DNA from 2 places in the Geobacillus sp. TFV-3 genome. Region 1 is predicted to be linked to the other one. Evidence: predicted binding sites of a transcription regulator. Region 1 holds the regulator's gene; the other holds the start of a gene.
The links. The regulator CtsR, encoded in region 1, represses protease genes until heat stress. The targets are predictions, from matches to a motif close to ATGGTCAATAAAGGTCAAACA.

Region 1 (4,212 bases):
TGTTCTGTGCCCACATATGAATGGCCGAGCTTCCGCGCTTCGTCCATCGACAGCTCAATCACTTTTTTCGCCCGCGGTGTATAGTGGATCGTATGCGACACTTCACTGCCGCGGCCGATGAGCGATTCGACTTCTTTTTGGATTTTATCTGGGCCGAGCCCAAGCGCCATGAGCGCCTTAGCCGCGATCCCCTCGCCCTCGCGGATGAGGCCGAGCAAAATATGTTCTGTGCCGATATTGTTATGGCCGAGGCGAATGGCTTCTTCCTGCGCCAACGCCAGCACTTTTTGCGCCCGTTCCGTAAATCTGCCAAACATCATCGTTCATCACCCTCCATCTTTCTTCGATCCTCCATCTTTAAACGCTCCCGGATCAGCGCCGCACGGCGGACGTCTCGTTCTTCCGGGCGAAGCGCCCCGCCGGCATATTGCTGCAAAAATCCCGGCTGCGTCAAAATCATCAGCTCATTTAAAATGTTGCGCGAGATGTTTTTGATATATCCTAAATCAATCCCTAAACGAACATCAGACAGACATTGCGCCGCTTCTTTCGATTCAATGACGCGGCAGTTGGCCAATATACCGTATGAACGGAACACCTTGTCTTCTAATTGTATGCCTAAAGTTTTCACTAATGCCTGACGAGCTGCTCTTTCTTGGGCAATCAGTTGCTGGACGATCGTATGCAAATCAGCGACAATGTCTTCCTCTGATTTCCCAAGCGTGATCTGGTTGGAAATTTGGAAGATATTGCCCAACGCTTCGCTCCCTTCACCGTATGTTCCGCGGACAACGAGCCCCAACTGATTGATGGCAGGAATGATGCGGTTGATTTGCTGAGTCATGACAAGCGCTGGGAGATGCATCATCACCGAAGCACGCAATCCCGTCCCGACATTGGTCGGACAGCTCGTTAAATAGCCTAGTCGCTCGTCAAAGGCATAGTTGACATGCCCTTCAATCCAATCGTCCAATTCGCTCGCCGCCTCGAGCGCCTCAGCAAGCTGCAACCCCGGGAATAGGCATTGGATGCGAATATGATCCTCCTCGTTGATCATGATGCTGATTTCTTCATTTTCCGAAAGCAGACAAGCGCCAAACGGCGAATCCTCAGCTAGATGCGGACTAATTAAGTGTTTTTCTACCAATACCCGTTTTTCAATCGGCTGAAGCTCCGACATTTTCAACAACTCGAAGCGGCCTGCCCCTCCGTAAGAACGATGGGCGAACGTCCGTTCAAACAACGCGACGATTTGCATCGCTTCTTCACTGCTAAACAGCGTTGGAAAACGAAAGTCAACGATATTGCGCGCCAGTCGGATGCGGCTGCTTAAGACGATGTCCGAATCCGGCCCCTCTTGGCTCATCCACGCGCTGACCGCCGTATTGAAAAACTTCTCGAACGACATACCGCTTACATATCCTCCTCTCCGCGTCGACGCAGTTCATCCTCCAACGAGCGGATTTGGTCGCGCACCTCGGCCGCCCGCTCGAATTCCTCACGAGCGACGAGCTCCTGAAGCTTTTGTTTCAACACAGCAAGTTGCTTGCGCAAATGGAGAACGCCGCCTTTTCGCTTCGGAATTTTTCCTGAATGAGCCGTATTGCCGCTATGGAGCCGTTTCAAAATCGGCGGCAAGTAGCGGGCAAACGTCCGGTAGCAGTTAGCGCAGCCGAACCGTCCGATTTGTGTGAATTGATGGTATGTCATTTGGCACGTCTCACATTGAAGTACATCCGGGTTCGGAAACGCGTTCGCCGTCATCTCTTTCATCGGCGCCTGAAAGTTGAGAAGCCCCGCCAACAAGTTGTTGAGTGAAAAATCATCATTGCCGTAGAACGTAAACATATGGCCATGCTCTCTGGCGCATTGCTCGCAAAGATGGAACTCCGTTTTCTCTCCGTTTACAATTTTCGTAAAGTGCATCGTGGCCGGCCGCTGCTTGCATTCTTGGCAAATCAATGCCTCCCCCTCCCCCTATTTGTATTTCAGCGACGTCAGCATCGCTTTTAACATGCGGGCCCGCAGTTCGTCCCGCTCGGGCAAATCGATATATAAAACAGAACGATCCATAGCGCTTAACATAATTTTCGCTTCCCGCTCCGAAATTACCTTTTCTTCAACGAGACGTTTTACCACATCTTCCGCATTCGATTGGCTGATGCGGTGGCCGACCAGCTCGAGCAGCTGGTCAATAAGCTGTGCTTCACTCTTTGTTTTCACTTTCATAATGCGGATATACCCGCCGCCACCGCGCTTGCTTTCGACGATGTACCCTCTTTCAAGGGTAAACCTCGTATTGATGACATAGTTGACCTGCGACGGAACACATTGGAATTTATTAGCGATTTCGCTTCGTTTAATTTCAACAATATCTTGGTCGCTCATATTGAGCACTTGCTTTAAATATTGCTCAATAATGTCGGAAATGTTCGGCACTCTACCTACCACCTTCCTTACAACCAAGCTACCTGGCGATGGGCCGTCCGCTGACAAGGACACCCCATTGCCTCTTTGTTGACTTTGACTATATTTGACCTTACTCTTACTATACAATGTATTACGGAAAATTTCAAGAGTGACCGAAGAAGGAAGACTAGCTATAGAATATCCGTTTTTTTGGGACAATAAAACGTCAAGCAGCCGAATAAATGAAAAAGCACGCCTTTTCTCCCCAAGAAAGAAAAGACGTGCTTTCCATTTTGCCTAGCAGCGACCTACTCTTGCAGGGGCGCTGGCCCCAACTACCATCGGCGCTGGAGGGCTTAACTTCCGTGTTCGGGATGGGAACGGGTGTTTCCCCTCCGCCATAGCCACTAGGCAATGATCATCAACTTATGGACAATCCTTATTATATCCATCCTGTTGGATTTGTCAACAGGATGTTCATTCCTTCAAAACTAGATAACCGTCGGAAGAAGCCGCAAGCCTGCGCTTTTCGTTGTCCAGCTCCGGCTCGCCGCCGCTTTTCTTGTTGTCCAGTTCCAGCGCCTAGCTCTCTTCTGCCAAATAACCTTCCCCCTCGGGGTGCAAGCACCCCTGCGGGTGAAGAACATTTGGCATCGAGAGCTGACCGCGGCGCTTCCACTTTTCTCGTTAGGTCAAGCCCTCGATCGATTAGTATCCGTCAGCTCCACGTGTCGCCACGCTTCCACCTCGGACCTATCGACCTCGTCATCTTCGAGGGATCTTACCCGCTTCACGCGGTGGGAAATCTCATCTTGAGGGGGGCTTCACGCTTAGATGCTTTCAGCGCTTATCCCGTCCGCACATAGCTACCCAGCGGTGCCCCTGGCGGGACAACTGGTACACCAGCGGTGCGTCCATCCCGGTCCTCTCGTACTAAGGACAGCTCCTCTCAAATTTCCTCCGCCCGCGACGGATAGGGACCGAACTGTCTCACGACGTTCTGAACCCAGCTCGCGTACCGCTTTAATGGGCGAACAGCCCAACCCTTGGGACCGACTACAGCCCCAGGATGCGATGAGCCGACATCGAGGTGCCAAACCTCCCCGTCGATGTGGACTCTTGGGGGAGATCAGCCTGTTATCCCCGGGGTAGCTTTTATCCGTTGAGCGATGGCCCTTCCATGCGGAACCACCGGATCACTAAGCCCGACTTTCGTCCCTGCTCGACCTGTCCGTCTCGCAGTCAAGCTCCCTTGTGCCTTTGCACTCTCCGAATGATTTCCAACCATTCTGAGGGAACCTTTGGGCGCCTCCGTTACCTTTTGGGAGGCGACCGCCCCAGTCAAACTGCCCGCCTGACACTGTCTCCCACCCCGCTAAGGGGTGCGGGTTAGAATTTCAATACCGCCAGGGTGGTATCCCACCGCCGCCTTCACCGAAGCTGGCGCTCCGGCTTCCCAGGCTCCCACCTATCCTGTACAAGCGATACCAAAATTCCATATCAGGCTGCAGTAAAGCTCCACGGGGTCTTTCCGTCCTGTCGCGGGTAACCTGCATCTTCACAGGTAGTATAATTTCACCGGGTCTCTCGTTGAGACAGCGCCCAAGTCGTTACACCTTTCGTGCGGGTCGGAACTTACCCGACAAGGAATTTCGCTACCTTAGGACCGTTATAGTTACGGCCGCCGTTTACTGGGGCTTCGGTTCGCACCTTCGCTTCCGCTAAGCGCTCCCCTTAACCTTCCAGCACCGGGCAGGTGTCAGCCCCTATACGTCGCCTTTCGGCTTCGCAGAGACCTGTGTT
Region 2 (4,212 bases), 2.9 Mb from region 1:
CATTATGACTCAGGCCGGCGAGACGCCGCACTATACGGTGAGCGACCATGTGGAGGCGCTTCATGCTCATCTTGGCGGCCCGTTTTTGGACGCGGTGATCATCAACAGCGGAGCGATCCCGGAAGCGATCCGCCGCCGCTACGAGGCGGAACGGGCCGAGCCGGTGCGTGACGACAGCAGCGGGCTTTCGTTGCAAGTCATCCGCGACGATATTGTTGCGTATGAAGATGGGGTGATTCGCCATAATACGGCGAAAGTTGCCGCCCTCCTTCTCGGGCTCCTCCCTCGCGGTTAAAGGCAGGGGTTGAGCAGGCCGCGCAAGGGGCGGCGCCGCTTCCTATGGCCGCGCCGAAGATTAGGCACCTCCAACCGGCCGGATGCGGGGAACGAATGGAGGTGAGGCAATCGTGTCTTTTGCATCGGAAACGAAAAAGGAATTGACCCATTTAGAGGTGAAGCCTTGTTGCTTGCGCGCGGAGCTGTCCGCGCTTTTGCGCATGAACGGTTCGCTGTCGTTTTCCAGCGGGCGGATGGCGGTCGATGTCCAGACAGAAAATGCGGCGATCGCTCGGCGCATTTATACGTTATTGAAAAAGGGCTACGATGTCGCCGTTGAGCTGTTTGTCCGCAAGAAAATGCGTCTGAAAAAAAATAACGTCTACATCGTCCGCGTGACCGACGGTGCGGCCTCTTTGCTTCGTGAACTTCACATTGTCAACGGCGATTTTTCGCTCATCCATGACATTTCCCCGGAGCTCGTCAAGAAAAAATGCTGCAAGCGCTCGTATTTGCGAGGTGCATTTTTGGCCGGCGGTTCGGTCAACAACCCGGAGACGTCGTCCTACCATTTGGAGATTTTTTCGCTGTATGAGGAGCATAACCGGTCGTTATGCGAATTGATGAACAGTCACTTTTTTCTAAATGCGAAAACGTTGGAACGGAAAAAGGGGTTTATTACGTATTTAAAAGAGGCGGAAAAAATCGCCGAGTTTTTGAACATCATCGGGGCCCATCAAGCGCTGCTTCGCTTTGAGGACATTCGCATCGTCCGCGACATGCGCAACTCGGTCAATCGGCTCGTCAACTGCGAGACGGCCAATTTAAACAAGACGATCGGCGCCGCGCTTCGCCAGGTGGAGAACATCCGCTACATCGACGAGACGATTGGTCTTGATTCGCTGCCGGCCAAGCTGCGGGAAATCGCGAAGCTGCGCATCGAGCATCAAGACGTGACGTTGAAAGAGCTCGGCGAGATGGTTGCCGGCGGAAAAATCAGCAAATCCGGCATCAACCACCGGCTTCGCAAAATCGACGAAATCGCGGAGCGGCTGCGGGCGGGAAAGCCGGTCGATTTCCATAAATCGCTGTAAAGGGGAGATGGAGAGTGGTTGAAAAACAAGTGGAAGTGAAATTAAAAACCGGGCTGCAAGCGCGCCCGGCGGCGTTGTTCGTCCAAGAAGCGAACCGTTTCTCGGCAGACGTCTTTTTGGAGAAAGACGGAAAACGGGTCAACGCGAAAAGCATTATGGGCTTAATGAGCCTCGCCATCGGCCATGGAGCGGTGATCACGCTCATTGCCGACGGTCCGGACGAGCAAGAAGCGATCGAAAAGCTCGCCGCCTATGTGCAAAAGGAGAAGTAAAGCAGCATGTGGGGCTGGCGGGGAAAGGAATGGAAAAGGCTGCTCCGTTGTTGCCGGAAGCAGCCTTTTGCTTTTCATTTTATTTTTCATCAGCGCGCGTCAGCACGCGGTCAATGATGCCGTATTCTTTTGCTTTTTGCGCGGTCATAAAGTTGTCGCGGTCCGTATCGCGCTCGATCACCTCGATCGGCTGGCCGGTGTTTTCCGATAAAATGCGGTTCAATTTGTCTCGCAAGAACAAAATGCGTTTCGCTGCGATTTCGATTTCCGTCGCTTGCCCTTGGGCGCCGCCGAGCGGTTGGTGGATCATGATTTCACTGTTTGGCAAGGCGAACCGTTTTCCTTTCGCACCGGCGGCAAGCAAAAACGCGCCCATCGATGCCGCCATGCCGATGCAAATCGTCGATACGTCCGGCTTGATGAACTGCATGGTGTCGTAAATCGCCAGGCCGGCTGTGATCGAGCCGCCCGGGCTGTTGATGTACAAGGAAATATCTTTGTCCGGGTCTTCCGCCGCCAAAAACAACAGCTGCGACACGATCGAGTTGGCCACTTGGTCGTCGATCGGGCTGCCAAGGAACACGATTCGGTCCTTCAATAAGCGCGAATAAATGTCGTACGCTCGCTCCCCGCGGTTCGTCTGTTCGATGACAGTCGGAATCAAATACATGAAAAACGCCTCCTTTTCCATCCTATGGATCAATATGTACGCCTTAATCATACATGAATGGTCAATGAAGGTCAAAAAAAACGACCTTCCTCATTCTTTATAACATATTCGCGGCTAGCGGGAACATCCCTCTTTTCATCATAACCGCTTTTTCATTTTTTTAACCAGTTGCCTGTGGCGGTGGCATTGATGTGGAAGGAGCAAAGGCCTCATTTTTCCTGTTTTTTATTGCATTTTCCCCTTGCATTTTTGTACGATCCTGCTATAATAGAACATGCGACGGAACGAAACAGAGAAATAATGAACTGCCATGCCCTCGTAGTGTAGTGGATAGCACGAGAGATTCCGGTTCTCTTAGCGTGGGTTCGAATCCTGCCGAGGGCGCTTCACATGGGAAACGGTTGCATTGGCAGCCGTTTTTCGTTTTTTTTTCGGAGCGACATTGCACGGCCAAGCTTCACCATCTCGGAAGCACCGTCAAAAATTTCTCCTACCCCCCATCCCCGCCGTCGTGTACAATAGAAAGAAAGGAGGCGTGACGATGAGGGCGGAGTTATGGCAAGAGCAGCGGCTGCAGTTGTCGCTGACAAAGGAGCTTGTGCAGGCGATTGAACTGTTGCAGTATTCCGCGGTCGATTTGGAAGCGTTTTTATATGAACGGTCGTTGGAAAACCCGTTTTTGGAAATTCGCCGCAGCCGGGTGCGGCAGCGGTCCAATCGGGCGAAACGGGACCAAAAGCAGTGGCTTGAGAACATCGGCGCCCGCGCAGAGACGCTTGCTGGCCATTTGCTTTCTCAGCTGCCTTCGTTGAAGCTGGCCGATCGGGAAGATCGCATCGTCCGCTATCTCATTGCCTCGCTCGATGAGGACGGCTATTTGCGCGTGCCGCTTGCAGAGCTGGCGGCGCGGTTTTCCGCATCGGAACAAGAGATGGAGCGGGGGCTGCGCCTTGTCCAGTCGTTCGACCCGCCGGGAGTCGGCGCCCGTGATTTGGCGGAATGCCTTTTGTTGCAGCTTGAGCGTCTTCCGGAGCGCGACGAGCTGGCGGAAACGATCGTCCGCGACCATTTTGTTCCCTTTGCGGAAAAGTCGTGGAAAACGTTGGCCAAGCAGCTTGGCGTCGGCCTTGGCGAACTGCAGCGCGTCTTCGAGTTCATCCGCTCGCTCGAACCGCGTCCGGGCATTCACTATTCGAGCGACACACCGCCTTTCGTTGTGCCGGATGTCATCGTCACCCGGGGAGCGGATGGGGACTGGATGGTCGCCTACAACGATGACATCCATCCGGAGCTCGGATGGAACCGGGAGTACGAGCGGCGCATTGCCGCATCCGGCGACCGGCATGCCGAACAGTTTATCAAGGAAAAATACCGGCAGTTTACGTGGCTCGCGAAAAGCCTCGAGCAGCGAAAGCAGACGTTGCTTCAGCTTATGGCGGTTATCGTAGAGCGCCAGCGTCTGTGTTTGGAGTTCGGGCTTTCCGCGCTCAAACCGATGACGATGCGCGAGGTGGCCGAGGAGCTTGGGGTGCATGAATCGACGGTGAGCCGCGCGGTGCGTCATAAATATGTGCAAACGCCGTTTGGCACGATCGAGCTGCGCCGCTTTTTTTCGAGCGCGGCTACAGTCCTTGCAACAGACGAGGCGGCTTCCTCGACCCAGGTGAAAGCGATCATCCAAGAGCTGATCGCGGCGGAAGACCGGCGGGCGCCGCTTTCCGACCAGCAGCTCGCCGAGTTGCTTCGCGACCGGCACCACATCGCCATTTCACGCCGTACGGTCGCCAAATACCGCGAGCAGCTGCGCATTCCCTCTTCGGCGAAGCGAAAGCAATATACCGGAGCTTGATGCGGACGGTGAAGGAAAGGGAGAACGTGATGCACATTCGGTTGTACACGA

Region 2: the regulator CtsR is predicted to act here: its motif matches at 2,370-2,390, upstream of clpP (ATP-dependent Clp endopeptidase proteolytic subunit ClpP).

Annotation. Positions count from the first base shown of each region.
Region 1 covers NZ_MPSP01000001.1:90,924-95,135, reverse strand. Annotated here, with positions in the region: gene clpC (ATP-dependent protease ATP-binding subunit ClpC) at 1-320, opposite strand, end outside; gene mcsB (protein-arginine kinase McsB) at 317-1,408, opposite strand; gene mcsA (protein-arginine kinase activator protein McsA) at 1,414-1,962, opposite strand; gene ctsR (transcriptional regulator CtsR) at 1,978-2,439, opposite strand; rRNA gene rrf (5S ribosomal RNA) at 2,705-2,821, opposite strand; rRNA gene BJQ97_RS00485 (23S ribosomal RNA) at 3,098-4,212, opposite strand, start outside.
Region 2 covers NZ_MPSP01000001.1:2,946,120-2,950,331, reverse strand. Annotated here, with positions in the region: gene BJQ97_RS15065 (gluconeogenesis factor YvcK family protein) at 1-295, shown strand, start outside; gene whiA (DNA-binding protein WhiA) at 408-1,370, shown strand; gene BJQ97_RS15055 (HPr family phosphocarrier protein) at 1,385-1,642, shown strand; gene clpP (ATP-dependent Clp endopeptidase proteolytic subunit ClpP) at 1,722-2,312, opposite strand; tRNA gene BJQ97_RS15045 (tRNA-Arg) at 2,625-2,696, shown strand; gene rpoN (RNA polymerase factor sigma-54) at 2,854-4,161, shown strand; gene BJQ97_RS15035 (glutaredoxin family protein) at 4,191-4,212, shown strand, end outside.